2 regions of the Xanthomonas hortorum pv. pelargonii genome follow, and region 1 is predicted to be linked to the other one. Evidence: predicted binding sites of a transcription regulator. Region 1 holds the regulator's gene; the other holds the start of a gene.
The links. The regulator HrcA, encoded in region 1, represses chaperone genes, less so after heat shock. The targets are predictions, from matches to a motif close to TTNGCACTCNNNNNNNNNGAGTGCNAA.

Region 1 (7,544 bases):
CAGCAGCTTGCGTGCGGCCGCGCGAGCCTCTTTGCTGACTTCCACGCCGCCCAGCATGCGCGCCAGTTCTTCCTGACGGGCCTGCGGGCCGAGCAGTTCGACCGCGCTCTGGGTCATGCCGTCCACCGGCGCCTTGCTGACCCGGTAATGCGCGTGGCCCTTGGCGGCGACCTGCGGCAAGTGGGTGACGCACAGCACCTGGCGCTCTTCGCCCAGGGCGCGCAGCTTCTGCCCGACGATGTCGGCCACCGCGCCGCCGATGCCGGAATCCACTTCGTCGAAGACCATGGTCGGCACGCTGTCCAGCCCCAGTGCAGCCACTTCGATCGCCAGCGAAATCCGCGACAGCTCGCCGCCGGAGGCGACCTTGCGCAACGCGCGCGGCGGTTGTCCGGCGTTGGCGGCGACCAGGAATTCGACCCGCTCGGCGCCGTTCGGGTCAGGGCGCAGGGTGTCCTGCGGCTGCAATTGGATCAGGAACTGCCCGCCGCCCATGCCCAGCTCGCCGATCAGCGTGGTGGTGGCGGCCGACAAGGAGTCTGCCGCGGTGGTACGGCTGGCGCTGAGGGCGGCGGCGGCGTTGCGCCAGACGTCGGTTGCGGTGGCGATGTGCTTGTCCAGCTGCTGCAGGCGTTCGTCTGCGCCGCGTAGGCTTTCCACTTCCTGGCTCATGCGGTCGCGCTGCGCGGCCAGTTCGTCCGGGGTCACGCGGTGCTTGCGCGCCAGATCGTGCAGGCGGCCGAGCCGGCGTTCCATCGCTTCGAACTGGGCCGGGTCGGCGTCCAGGTCGTCGCGTACGCGGTCGAGCAGGGCCAGCGCTTCGTCGATCTGGATTGCTGCACTGTCCAGCAGTGCGTCCACCTCCGCAAGGCGCGGCTCGTGTTCGGCGACGCGGGCCAGGTCGTGGCGGCTGCCCTGCAGCAGGCCCAGCGCCGATGCGCCATCGTCGCCGTTGAGCTGCTGGACGACGCTTTCACAGGCGCCGATCAGCGCGGTGGCGTGCGCCTGACGACGATGATTGACGTCCAGCGCGGCAATTGCGGCCGGGTCCAGGTCTTCGCGTTCGAGTTCGCCCAACTGGTGTTCGAGAAAGCCGATGCGGTCGGAAACATCGCCCTGCGCCGAGAGCGCATCGCGCTCGTCCAGCAGCGCCTGCCACTGCCGGCTGGCCTGGCGCACCTGTTCGCGCTGCGCGCTGTTGCGCGCGTAGGCGTCGAGCAGGGTGAGCTGGCTGTGGCGGGCCATCAAGGCCTGGTGCTCGTGCTGGCCGTGGATTTCCACCAGCCGTGACGCCAGCTCGGACAGTTGCGAAGAGGTGACCGGGCGGCCGTTGATCCAGGCGCGCGAGCCGCCATCGGCGCGGATGATGCGGCGCAGTTGGCATTGCGCGTCGTCGTCCAACTCGTTGTCGGCCAGCCAGGTCAGGCCGGGATGTTCGCTGGGCAGCTGGAATTCGGCCGACAGCTCGGCGCGGTCGGCACCGTGGCGCACCACGCCGCTATCGGCGCGCAGGCCGGACAGAAAGCCCAGCGCATCCACCATCAGCGACTTGCCGGCGCCGGTTTCGCCAGAGACCACGGTCATGCCCGGCCCGAATTCCAGTTCGGTGGCGCGGACGACGGCGAAATCCTTGATGGAGAGGTGTCTGAGCATGGGATCGAGTGTGAACGCTTTGGGCAAGCTTAGGGTGGGAGGGGCGGCGAGGGAATGAGACCCTTGCCAATCACGGGGCCAGAGATTATCTATGCCCAGTCTCACCGGATGATCCCATGCGCGCGTCACAGTCCCCAACGCTCGACCCCCGCGCACGCCAGTTGCTACGGACGCTGATTGCCCGCTACATCCGCGACGGCGAGCCGGTGGGCTCCAAGACGCTGGCCCAGCATGCGGGGCTGGATGTCAGCCCGGCCACCATCCGCAATATTCTGGCCGACCTGGAAGATGTGGGGCTGCTCAGCTCTCCGCACACCTCGGCCGGGCGTATTCCTACCGCACACGGCTACCGCGTGTTCGTCGATAGCCTGGTGCAGATGCAGCCGCCGGGCGAGGAAGAAGTGCGCCGCCTGCGCGCCGAGCTTGCCAGCGGCAACGGGACTCAATCGTTGCTGGGCAGCGCCTCGCAGATGCTGTCGGCGATGAGCCACTTCGTCGGCGTGGTCAGCGCGCCGCGGCGCGAGCAGTTCGCCTTCCGGCATATCGATTTCGTGCCGCTGGATGCGCGGCGGGTGCTGGCGATTCTGGTGTTTGCCGACAACGAGGTGCAGAACCGGGTGATCGAGCCGCGCCGCGCCTACGAGCCGGCCGAGCTGGAGCGGGTGGCCAATTACCTCAATGCGCAGTTTGCCGGGCGCGCGCTATCGGATATCCGCGCCTCGCTGCTGCGCGAGCTGCGCGTGGCCAAGAACGAGATGGAGCAGCTGCTGGCGCACAGCGTGGACCTGGCCAGCGAGGCGCTGGTGCCGGCCGAGGCCGATGACATGGTGATGGCCGGGCAGACCCGGCTGATGGGCGTGCAGGACCTGTCCGACCTGGATCGCCTGCGCGAGCTGTTCGAGGCTTTCGCCAGCAAGCGCGAGATCCTGCAACTGCTCGAACGCACCATCCAGGCGCCTGGCGTGCGCATCTTCATCGGCGAGGAGACCGGCATGGTGTCGCTGGAAGACGTCTCGCTGGTCACCGCACCGTATGCCGCCAATGGCCAGGTGCTGGGCGTGCTGGGGGTGATCGGGCCCAAACGCATGGCCTACGACCGCCTGATTCCGCTGGTGCAGACCGCAGCCCAGGTGCTGGGCGCGGCCATGGAACCGCCCGCGACGCGATAACCGGAGTCGATCGGGGCGATCGTTTTGCTTGAAACTCGCGCGGGCGCCCACATACGGGGTGACGTTGGGGCGGGCGTTCCGCCGGCCCGGGAACTGTGCACATGAACCAAGACCACTCCGAATTCGACTCCGAAGACCTGTCCCAGAACCCACCCGAGACCGATCCGCTCAAGGCTGAGATCGAATCGCTGCGCAGCGAGATCGCGCTGGTCAAGGCCGACGCCCTGCGCGAGCGCGCCGATCTGGAAAACCAGCGCAAGCGCATCGCCCGCGATGTCGACAATGCGCGCAAGTTCGCCAACGAGAAGCTGCTGGGCGAGCTGCTGCCGGTGTTCGACAGCCTGGATGCGGGCCTGACCGCCGCCGGCAGCCAGCCCAGCCCGCTGCGCGACGGTCTGGACATGACCTACAAGCAACTGCTCAAGGTGGCCGCCGACAATGGCCTGACCCTGCTCGATCCGGTCGGCCAGCCGTTCAACCCGGACCAGCACCAGGCGATCAGCCAGGGCGAGGCCGAGGGCATCGCACCGGGCCACGTGGTGCAGGTGTTCCAGAAAGGCTATCTGCTCAACGATCGCCTGCTGCGCCCGGCCCTGGTGGTCGTGGCCAATCACGACTGAAGGCTGCTGCCGGCTGAACTGGCCGGCGCGGACGCGGAACGCAGATTCGTACAGGTGGCTTGAACACCTGCGCACCACCCCCACATCTCAGCCAGACCCGGCGTCGCCGGAAACAGCTACAGAATCATCAGGAGCGTATCCATGGGCAAGATCATTGGTATTGACCTCGGCACCACGAACTCGTGCGTGTCGATCATGGACGGCGGCAAGGCCCGCGTCATCGAAAATTCCGAGGGCGATCGCACCACGCCTTCGATCGTCGCCTACACCAAGGACGGCGAAGTGCTGGTCGGTGCCTCGGCCAAGCGCCAGGCGGTCACCAACCCGAAGAACACCTTCTACGCGGTGAAGCGCCTGATCGGCCGCAAGTTCACAGACGCCGAAGTGCAGAAGGACATCTCGCACGTGCCGTACGGCATCCTCGCCCACGACAATGGCGATGCCTGGGTGCAGACCAGCGATGCCAAGCGTATGGCGCCGCAGGAAATCTCTGCGCGCGTGCTGGAAAAGATGAAGAAGACCGCCGAGGACTTCCTGGGCGAGAAGGTCACCGAGGCCGTGATCACGGTGCCGGCCTACTTCAACGACAGCCAGCGTCAGGCCACCAAGGACGCCGGCCGCATCGCCGGTCTGGACGTCAAGCGCATCATCAACGAGCCGACCGCTGCAGCCCTGGCCTATGGCCTGGACAAAAACGGCGGCGACCGCAAGATCGCCGTGTACGACCTGGGCGGCGGCACCTTCGACGTGTCGATCATCGAAATCGCCGAAGTCGATGGCGAGAAGCAGTTCGAAGTGCTGGCCACCAATGGCGACACCTTCCTGGGCGGCGAAGACTTCGACAACCGCGTCATCGAGTATCTGGTCGACGAATTCAACAAGGATCAGGGCATCGATCTGCGTAAGGATCCGTTGGCGCTGCAGCGCCTGAAGGACGCCGCAGAGCGCGCCAAGATCGAGCTGTCGACCAGCCAGCAGACCGAAGTGAACCTGCCGTACGTCACCGCCGATGCCTCGGGCCCGAAGCACCTCAACATCAAGTTGACCCGTGCCAAGCTCGAAGCGCTGGTGGAAGACCTGGTCAAGAAGTCGATCGAGCCGTGCCGCACCGCGTTGAACGATGCCGGCCTGCGCGCCAGCGATGTCAACGAAGTGATCCTGGTCGGCGGTCAGACCCGCATGCCGAAGGTGCAGCAGGCGGTTGCCGATTTCTTCGGCAAGGAACCGCGCAAGGACGTCAACCCGGACGAAGCTGTGGCCGTCGGTGCCGCGATTCAGGGCGGCGTGCTGGCTGGCGACGTCAAGGACGTGCTGCTGCTGGACGTGACCCCGCTGTCGCTGGGTATCGAAACCATGGGCGGCGTGTTCACCAAGATCATCGAAAAGAACACAACCATCCCGACCAAGGCCTCGCAGACCTTCTCCACCGCCGAAGACAACCAGTCGGCCGTGACCGTGCACGTGTTGCAGGGTGAGCGCGAGCAGGCCCGCTTCAACAAGTCGCTGGCCAAGTTCGACCTGTCCGGCATCGAGCCGGCGCCGCGCGGCATGCCGCAGGTGGAGGTGTCCTTCGACATCGACGCCAACGGCATCCTGCACGTGTCGGCCAAGGACAAGAAGACCAACAAGGAACAGAAGGTCGAGATCAAAGCCGGTTCGGGTCTGTCGGACGAAGAGATCCAGCGCATGGTCGCCGACGCGGAAGCCAACCGCGAAGAAGACAAGAAGTTCCAGGAGCTGGTGCAGACCCGCAACCAGGCCGATGGCCTGATCCACGCCACCCGCAGCGCGATCACCGAGCATGGCAGCAAGGTTGGCGGCGATGTGATCGGCAAGGTGGAAGCGGCGCTGTCGGATCTGGAAAAAGCCATGAAGGGCGACGACAAGGCGCAGATCGAAGCGCGCAGCAAGACCCTGGAAGAAGCCGGCCAGTCGCTGTACGCGGCAGCCGCCGCGGCAGAGCAGGGCGGCAACGCCGATCCAGCCAGCGGCAATGCGCAGGCGTCGAAGGCGGCCGATGACGTGGTGGACGCCGAGTTCACCGAGGTCAAGGACGACAAGAAGGCGTGAGTGGGGAATAGGGAATCGAGAATGGGAGGAGCGGTGCTGCGGCATCGCTCCTTCCCGTTGTCTGACCCTTCCACTTTCGATTGCGATTTACTGAGGATGTGCGCTTTGAACGATTCCCGTCTCCCGATTCCCGATTCCCTGTCGTGAGCAAACGCGATTACTACGAAGTGCTGGGCGTGGCCCGTGGCGCCAGCGACGAGGAGCTGAAGAAGGCGTATCGGCGCTGTGCGATGAAGCACCATCCGGACCGCAATCCGGGCGACGCTGCTGCCGAGGCGATGTTCAAGGAGTGCAAGGAAGCCTATGAAGTGTTGTCGGACGGCAACAAGCGCCGCGCCTACGATGCGCATGGCCACGCTGCGTTCGAGCACGGCATGGGCGGTGGTGGCGGTGGGCCGGGTGGCCCGGACATGGGAGATATCTTTGGCGATATCTTCGGCAATATTTTCGGCGGTGGCGCCGCCGGTCCGCGCGCTGCGCGACGTGGCGCCGACGTCGGTTACGTGCTGGAACTGGATCTGGAAGAAGCCGTTGCCGGCATCGAGCGACGCATCGAGATTCCGACCTTGATCGAATGCGATCCCTGCCACGGCAGCGGGTCGGAAGACGGCAAGGTGGAGGTGTGCGGGACCTGTCACGGACGTGGCCAGGTGCGCATCCAGCGCGGCATCTTTGCGATGCAGCAGAGCTGCCCGCATTGCGATGGGCGCGGCACGCTGATCCAGAATCCGTGCAAGGTCTGTCACGGCGCAGGCCGTGTGGAAGAAGACAAGGTGTTGTCGATCAAGGTGCCTGCCGGTGTGGATACCGGCGACCGCATCCGTCTGGCAGGCGAGGGCGAAGCCGGCCCCGCCGGTACACCGCCGGGCGATCTGTATGTGGAAGTGCGCGTGCGCGAGCATGCGATCTTCCAGCGCGATGGCGACGACCTGCATTGCGAGGTGCCGATCCGCATTTCGCAGGCGGCACTCGGTGACACCGTGCGTGTGGCAACGCTGGGGGGCGAGGCGGAAATCCGTATTCCGGCCGAGACCCAGACCGGCAAGCTGTTCCGTCTGCGTGGCAAGGGCGTGCGTTCGGTGCGCAGTCGCACCGAAGGCGATCTTTACTGCCGCGTGGTGGTCGAAACGCCGGTCAATCTGACCGCCGATCAGCGCGAGTTGCTGCAGCAGTTCGAGTCCACCTTCACCGGCGAGGATGCACGCAAGCATTCGCCCAAGTCGGCCACATTCATCGATGGCGTCAAGGGCTTCTGGGATCGGATGACGTCCTGAGTCAGGTGTTCTGATGCAACGAGAGCCGGGCGCGCGGACCACTGCGTGCCCGGCTTTTTTTGTACCTTATGCCCGTAGTGCACGTGTACTGCACTGATCCGCTGCGTTGGCATCGCACTGTCGATGTCGTGTCTCGTCTTGCAGCATGCAGTTGTGCTGCGCGTTGCCTCCGCGACGTGCTGCATCTACAGCATGCCGTATCTACAGCATGCTTCCGGTGTTGCGCGGATAATGGCGCCATCTCCTTCGACGATGGCCGCCCCTATGAGCGATGCAACCGACAGCCACCTCGTCCACGGTCGCCGCCAGCGCCCGGATGGTCCTTCGCCGATCGATGTGATCTCGGTGCAATCGCAACTGGTCTATGGGCATGCCGGCAACAGCGCGGCGGTACCGCCGTTGCGTGCGCTGGGGCTACGGGTGGCGGAAGTGCCCACCACGCTGCTGAGCAATGCGCCGTTTTACGCGACCTTACGCGGGCGCATTCTGCCGGCCGATTGGCTGGCCGATCTGTTGCTGGGTGCGAGCGAACGTGGGCTGCCGCAACGCGCGCGCATTCTGGTATCGGGCTATTTCGGCAGTCTGGCCAATGGCGAAGTCTTTGCCGACTGGCTGGAGCAGACCTTGCCGCAGGCGCCGCAGCTGCGTTATTGCCTGGATCCGGTCATCGGCGACACGCACACCGGCCCGTATGTCGAACCCGGATTGGAACGCGTATTCGCCGAGCGGCTATTGCCGCATGCCTGGCTGGTGACGCC
Region 2 (7,544 bases), 2.3 Mb from region 1:
AGAATGACGGACGGTAGTTGAAACTTCTCTTCGAGCTCCTGTGTCCACTGCTTGCGCAGCGTTGCAGGGACGATCAACAGCAGACGGCGGCGACGTTGTGCCCAATGCTGGGCCAGCACCAGGCCGGCCTCGATGGTCTTGCCGAGTCCAACCTCGTCGGCAAGCAACACGCCCGCCTCCACAGGCGATTTGAGCGCGAATAAAGCGGCATCCACCTGATGCGGGTTCATATCGACGCGCGCAGCAGACAAGGCACGTGCAACTGCCGATTCGTCACGACTACGCAACGTCAACCAATGAGCGAAGAACTTGCCCTGGTGATGTGAGTACCGATGCGACCCAGGCTGACCACTGGGATAGACACCGCCGCTCGATGGCGCTGGCAGAGTGGACATGGAGAATGCCTTTATGAAAATACGTCGAAACTCTCGTCAGAGTATGCCGAGTGAAGCAAAACTTCGCCAACACGCGCGCGCACATCTACGCAAACGTGTTGTGACAAAAAACCCGCCTTTCGGCGGGGTCCTTTGTGATGCAACAACCGAGGGGCTGGATCAGAAATCCATACCGCCCATGCCGCCCATGCCGCCACCGCCGCCGGGCATTGCCGGCTCGTCCTTCTTCGGGGCATCGGCCACCATGGCTTCGGTGGTAATCATCAGGCCGGCGATCGAAGCTGCGTTCTGCAGCGCCGAACGGGTGACCTTGGTCGGGTCCAGGATGCCGAACTCGACCATGTCGCCAAACTCGCCGTTGGCAGCGTTGTAACCGTAGTTGCCGGTGCCTTCCTTGACCTTGTTCAGGATCACGGACGGCTCTTCGCCGGCATTGGCCACGATTTCGCGCAGCGGGGCTTCCATGGCGCGCAGGGCGATCTGGATACCGTGGGTCTGGTCTTCGTTGGCACCGGTCAGGTTACCGACGGCCACCAGCGCACGCACCAGGGCCACGCCGCCGCCCGGGACCACGCCTTCTTCGACAGCTGCACGGGTGGCGTGCAGGGCGTCTTCGACGCGTGCCTTCTTTTCCTTCATTTCGATTTCGGTCGAAGCGCCGACCTTGATCACTGCAACGCCACCGGCCAGCTTGGCCACGCGCTCCTGCAGCTTCTCACGGTCGTAATCGGACGAGGTGTCTTCGATCTGGGTCTTGATCTGGCCCACGCGGGCTTCGATCGTGGCCGAATCGCCGGCGCCGTCGATGATGATGGTGTTCTCCTTGGAGACCTGCACCTTCTTCGCGCGGCCCAGGTCCTTGATCGTGGCCTTCTCCAGCGCCAGACCCACTTCCTCGGAGATCACGGTGCCGCCGGTCAGCACGGCCATGTCTTCCAGCATCGCCTTGCGACGGTCGCCGAAGCCCGGCGCCTTGACGGCCACGACCTTGACGATGCCACGGATGGTGTTGACCACCAGGGTGGCCAGCGCTTCGCCTTCGACTTCTTCAGCGACGATCAGCAACGGCTTGCCGGCCTTGGCCACGCCTTCCAGCACGGGCAGCAGGTCGCGCACGTTGGAGATCTTCTTGTCGTGCAGCAGGATGAACGGGTCGTCCAGATCGGCCGACTGGCTCTGCTGGTTGTTGATGAAGTACGGGGAGAGGTAGCCGCGATCGAACTGCATGCCCTCGACCACGTCCAGCTCGTTTTCCAGGCCCGAGCCTTCTTCAACGGTGATCACGCCTTCCTTGCCGACCTTCTTCATCGCTTCGGCAATGATGTTGCCGATCGACTCGTCCGAGTTGGCCGAGATGGTGCCGACCTGGGCAATCGCCTTGTCGTCGGTGGTGGGCTTGGAGAGGTTCTTCAGCTCGACGACGGCGGCCTTGACGGCCTGGTCGATACCGCGCTTGAGGTCCATCGGGTTCATGCCGGCGGCCACAGCCTTGACGCCTTCACGGATCAGGGCCTGGGCCAGCACGGTGGCGGTGGTGGTGCCGTCGCCCGCATTGTCGTTGGTGCGCGACGCGACTTCCTTCACCATCTGCGCGCCCATGTTCTCGAACTTGTCAGCCAGTTCGATTTCCTTGGCGACGGAAACGCCGTCCTTGGTGATGGTCGGCGCGCCGAAGCTCTTCTCGAGCACGACGTTGCGGCCCTTCGGGCCCAGGGTCGCCTTGACGGCATTGGCGAGAATGTTGACGCCGCGCACCATGCGGTTGCGTGCGTCTTCACCGAAACGAATGTCTTTAGCAGCCATTTGTATGTAACTCCGGAAATGGGGAATAGGGAATGGGGAATCGGTAGATCAACAGCGTGAATCGGGGCGGGGTGGGATGGCGAAGGGCGTTAGCCGCTTTGCCGATTCCCGATTCCCCACTCCCGATTCCCGGCGCGTAGCGCCTGATCAGCCGATGACCGCCAGGATGTCGTCTTCGCGCAGCACCTTGTACTCGACGCCTTCGGACTTGTAGCTGCTGCCGGCGTACTGGCCGTAGATGACCTTGTCGCCGACCTTGACCACCGGCGCGCGCAGGCTGCCGTTGTCCAGGGGCTTGCCGGCGCCAATGGCGACGACTTCACCCTTGGTGGACTTTTCCTTGGCCGAATCCGGAATCACGATCCCGCCGGCGGAAACTTCGTCGGCTTCGATCGGCTTGACTACAACGCGGTCGTGAAGCGGCTTGATGCTCATAGAGAAAGACCCTCTTAAGTGATTGATTGGCCTGGAAATTATCGGCGATGTTAGCACTCGTATGTGACGACTGCCAGCACAGCGCGCGGAAAAAACCCGACAGAGCGGGTGCGGGCCAGAGATTGTGCTGCTCGGGCGGCTTTCAAGGGCTGGGGGCAAAAAAATTTCGACCACCCGTCGCATACAGGGGCCGAACTGGAACCAGGTTCCACCGATTGTCATGCACACGTTTTACAGTCGGCAACGCATTCCCCGATCACAAGGAGCTGTCGATGAGGTTGCCGTCCCGTGTCCTGTCCCTGAGCTGCGTGCTTCCCCTGGCCTGTGCGTTCGCACTGGCCGTCCCCACCGCCCACGCCGCGGTGTTCATCAACGAACTGCATTACGACGACGCGGGCGCTTCCGGCGACAGCGGCGAAGCCGTGGAAGTGGTGGCCACCGCCGGCGAATCGCTGAGCGGCTACCGCATCTATCTGTACAACGGCAGCGCGCCGAGCGCGGCCACGGTCTACGCCAACACGGCGGTGCCGGCCGGCAGCCTGGTCAGCTGCGGCAGCCAGGTGCGCGTGGCCACGGTCAGCTATGCCAGCAACGGCGTGCAGAACGGGCCCAACGACGGCGTGGCGCTGGTCGACCCGAACGGGCAGCTGGTGCAGTTCCTCAGTTACGAAGGCGCCATCACCGGCAGCGGTGGCCCCGCCGCCGGCGTCACCAGCCAGAACCTGCCGGTCAGCGAGAGCAACAGCAGCGCGGTCGGCAGTTCGCTGCAACTCACCGGCACCGGCAGCAGCGCGGCGAATTTCAGCTGGGCCGGCTCGTCGGCGCAGACCTTCGGGGCATGCAACCGCGGCCAGACCTTCAACGGCAGCGGCGGTGGCGGCGAAACCGGCGCTGCGCCTTCGATCACCAGCACCACCCCGACCCAGGGCGCCACCAACTTCCCGGCGGCAGGCGATCTGAGCGTGGGCTTCAGCGAGGCGGTGACGCTGAGCAGCGGCGCCTTCGCGCTGAGCTGCGCCAGCTCCGGCACGGTGGCGCTGAGCTACCCGACCAGCGGTACCCGCTTCAGCCTGTCCACCAACACCGCGCTGGTGGGCGGCGAGCGCTGCACGCTGGCGATCACCGCCAGCGCCATCCGCGACGCCAGCGGGCTGAGCCCGGCCGCCAATCAGGCCATCGCCTTCACCGTGGCCACGGCCAGCGGCGGCGGCACCGGCTACTACTCGCGGGTGAACACCGCCAATGCCGGCCAGCTGCGTTGCTCGCTGCACACCGTGATCAAGGGCCACACGGTCTACCCGTACAGCGGCTCGGGCACCAGCACCTGGACCATTCTCGAAATGGCCGACGAGGATCCCAACAACAGCGGCCGGATCCTGGACGCCTACCGCAATCGCAGCTACGCCAAGGGCAGCGACCGCGCCGGCACCGGTAGCGGGCTGACCTACAACCGCGAGCACACCTGGCCCAACTCACTGGGCTTCGGCAGCGCCAGCGGCGACAAGGGGTTGCCGTATGCGCCCTACACCGACACCCACATGCTGTATCTGACCGACACCGCCTTCAACGCCGACCGCGGCAACAAGCCCTACGCCACCTGCACCAGCAGTTGCGGCGAGCGGGTGACCGAGGTCAACGACGGCGGTGGCGGCGGCAGCGGGCGCTATCCGGGCAATTCCAACTGGGTACGCACGCCCGACGGCAACGGCGGCACCTTCGAGGTGTGGGGCAAGCGCAAGGGCGACATGGCGCGTGCGGTGATGTACATGGCGATCCGCTACGAAGGCGGCACCGACGCGGCCACCGGGCAGTCCGAGCCGGACCTGGAGCTCACCGACGACCGCAGCAAGATCGTGCAGACCTCGGCCTCGCCGGCCTATATGGGCCTGCTGTCCACGCTGCTGGCCTGGCACCAGGCCGATCCGCCGGACGATGCCGAGCGCGCGCGCAACCAGGTGGTTTTCAGCTTCCAGGGCAACCGCAACCCGTTCGTGGATCACCCCGAATGGGCGACCTCCGGCCTGTTCACCTCGGCCAAGCCGGCCAGCTGCCAACTGGCCAACTGATCCAACCCGGCCCGGCGCTTGACGCGTCGGGCCGGTTTGCGGTGGCGGGCTTGCGGCGGCGATCAGCGCGCGCCAGGCCGTGCTGTCATCGTGCGACGTCAGCACCCGCAAGGCGCCGACCCATTGCTTGGGTCGTGCGTTGAGTGACACCCGCGCAGACGCGCGCCAGCTGCTTCAGCGCCAGCTCGGCCAGCGCGCGGTTGCCCTGTGCCAACACTCGCGGCACGCCCGCGGTCGCGGCAAAACACGCGCTCCCGGTGCATCGACAGCGCGGCCTCCACGACGCAGGCACCGATGCGCCAGATGCATCGATTGCTGAAGGGTGGATTTGGCGAAGTCAACGCCGCGTTCGGAACGTGCGGTCGATCCCGCGTAAGCGGAGGATTACACTGCGCAGCTACGTGAGCGCCTCTTCCCTCCATGTGTTGTTCAGTACCTGCCCGGATGCCGACAGCGCCGATCGCATTGCGCACGCGCTGCTCAACGAGCGCCTGGCCGCCTGCGTCACCCAGGTGCCCGGCGTGCAGTCGCTGTACCGCTGGAATGGGACGATCGAGCGCAGTCAGGAAGTGCAACTGTTGATCAAGACCTGGGAAGACCGCCTGCCCGACGCCATTGCGCGGCTGCAGGCGTTGCATCCGTATGAACTGCCGGAGGCGGTTGCGGTCCAAGCCAGCGCCGGGCTACCGGCATATCTCGATTGGGTCCGGGCCGAAACCCGCAAGGAATCCTGACGTCCATGAAGTCTCTGTCCCGCTGGATCGCCCGCTGCGCATTGCTGGCCGTACCGTTGTTCGCAGCCCCGCTGGCGCTGGTGGCGCCATTGCCCGCGCAGGCCGCAGTCACCGAGGCCGACCTGCTGCCGGTGGATCAGGCATTCACGCTGAGCGCCACGGCCGATAGCCGCGACAGCATCGCGCTGAGCTGGAAGATCGCGCCGGGCTATTACCTGTATCGCCACCGCATCAGCGTCAAATCCGGGCAAGGCTTTGCCGCCGGCGAGCTGGCGCTGCCGGAAGGGCAGAGCAAGCACGACGAGTTCTTCGGCCAGGTGCAGACCTACCGCAAACAGCTGCAGGCCAAGCTGGCCGGCAAGGCCGAGCCTTCACTGCAGACCGCCGTGTTGCAGGTGCAATACCAGGGCTGCGCCGATGCCGGCGTGTGCTACCCGCCGCAGCGTCGCGAACTGCGCGTGAGCCTGCCCGAGGCCTCGGCTGTCTCGGCCTCGTCCCCCGCCGCTGCGCCCGCCGCGCAGCGCGAAAACCTGGGCTCGCTGGTGCCGCGTGCACCGGCCGCCGCCCCGCGGCTGTTCGGCAGCCCCGGCCAGGCAGCCGGCGTGGACGCACTGCCGCTGCCGGCCGAGCAGGCCTTCACCTTCGAAGCCATCGTCGGCGACGGCAACAGTCTGCTGCTGCGCTTTACCCCGGCGCCCGGCTATTACATCTACCGCGACCGCACCTCGCTGGCGCTGGAAGGCGCCGGCGGCGTGCGGACCGGGTTGCCGCGCTGGCCGCAGGGCAAAGCGCACCGCGACGAGCATTTCGGCGATGTGGTGGTGTATTTCGACCAGGCCGAAGTCACCCTGCCGCTGCTGCGCGACCACGCCGAACCGGCAAAGGTGACGTTGGTAGCGACCTTCCAGGGCTGCCAGACCGACGGCATCTGCTACCCGCCGATGACCCGCCGCGTGGCGCTGGAGTTGCCGCCCGGCACGGTGTCGCCGCAAAACCAGGCGCAGACCGCACCGCTGATGATTTCACCGCTGGCCGCCGGGCAGACGCCCAGCGAACCGGCGCCTGCGGCTAGGCCCGCCACCAGCGCAGCCCCGGCTGCCGACGCCTCGGCCGGCAACCCGCAACGCACCCAGCCGCCGCATACCGAAAAAGGCCTGCTGGCCATGCTGGTGCTGGCCCTGCTCGGTGGCCTGGTATTGAACCTGATGCCATGCGTGCTGCCGATCCTGTCGCTGAAGGTGCTAGGGCTGGCGCATAGCGGCGAGAGCCGCAGCCACGCGCGCAGCCATGCCATCTGGTATTCGCTGGGCGTGCTGGTGTCGTTCGCGGCGATCGGCGGGCTGGTGATCGGCCTGCGCGCGGCCGGGCAAGCGGCAGGCTGGGGCTTCCAGCTGCAGCAGCCGTGGTTCGTCGCGGCGCTGGCCTACCTGATGTTTGCGGTGGGCCTGAGCCTGTCGGGCGTGTTTACGCTGGGCAGCAATTTGGGCGGCATCGGCCAGTCGCTGGCATCGCGCAACGGCCCGCTGGGCGACTTCTTCACCGGCGTGCTCGCCTGCGTGGTGGCAAGCCCCTGCATCGCCCCGTTCATGGGCACCGCCCTGGCGTATGCGTTCACCGCACCGGCGCTGCTGGCGATGCTGGTGTTCCTGGCCTTGGGCCTGGGCCTGGCACTGCCGTTCCTGCTGATCGGCTTCATTCCCTCGCTGGCGCGGCGCCTGCCCACGCCCGGTGCATGGATGGAAACGCTCAAGCAGGTGCTGGCGTTCCCGATGTATCTCACCGCGATCTGGCTGCTGTGGGTATTGGGCAAGCAGCGCGGCGTGGATGCGCTGGCGCTGATGCTGGTCGGCGCCACGTTGCTGGCGCTGGGCCTGTTCTGCTTCGAGCGCAGCCGCTGGAAGAGCCATCGCATCGGCATGGGCCTGGCTGCGGTGATGCTGGTGCTGGCCATCGTGCCGGTGGTGGCGGTCACCCGCCTCAGCCTGCCGGCCGCCACCGCCGCCGAAGGCGTGGTGACGTTCTCGCCGCAACTGCTCGACCGCCTGCGCGCCGACAACCGCGTGGTGTTCGTCAACATGACCGCCGACTGGTGCGTGACCTGCAAGGCCAAC

Region 2: a site for HrcA is predicted at 2,684-2,710, ahead of NDY25_RS13890 (co-chaperone GroES). Genes of this name have one in related genera too.

The regions. Positions count from the first base shown of each region.
Region 1 covers NZ_CP098604.1:277,511-285,054, reverse strand. The annotation lists gene recN (DNA repair protein RecN) at 1-1,653, opposite strand, end outside; gene hrcA (heat-inducible transcriptional repressor HrcA) at 1,770-2,822, shown strand; gene grpE (nucleotide exchange factor GrpE) at 2,924-3,442, shown strand; gene dnaK (molecular chaperone DnaK) at 3,584-5,512, shown strand; gene dnaJ (molecular chaperone DnaJ) at 5,656-6,786, shown strand; gene pdxY (pyridoxal kinase) at 7,051-7,544, shown strand, end outside.
Region 2 covers NZ_CP098604.1:3,166,584-3,174,127, reverse strand. The annotation lists gene NDY25_RS13900 (SNF2-related protein) at 1-395, opposite strand, end outside; gene groL (chaperonin GroEL) at 555-2,198, opposite strand; gene NDY25_RS13890 (co-chaperone GroES) at 2,346-2,633, opposite strand; gene NDY25_RS13885 (endonuclease) at 2,906-4,699, shown strand; gene cutA (divalent-cation tolerance protein CutA) at 5,101-5,433, shown strand; gene NDY25_RS13875 (protein-disulfide reductase DsbD family protein) at 5,439-7,544, shown strand, end outside.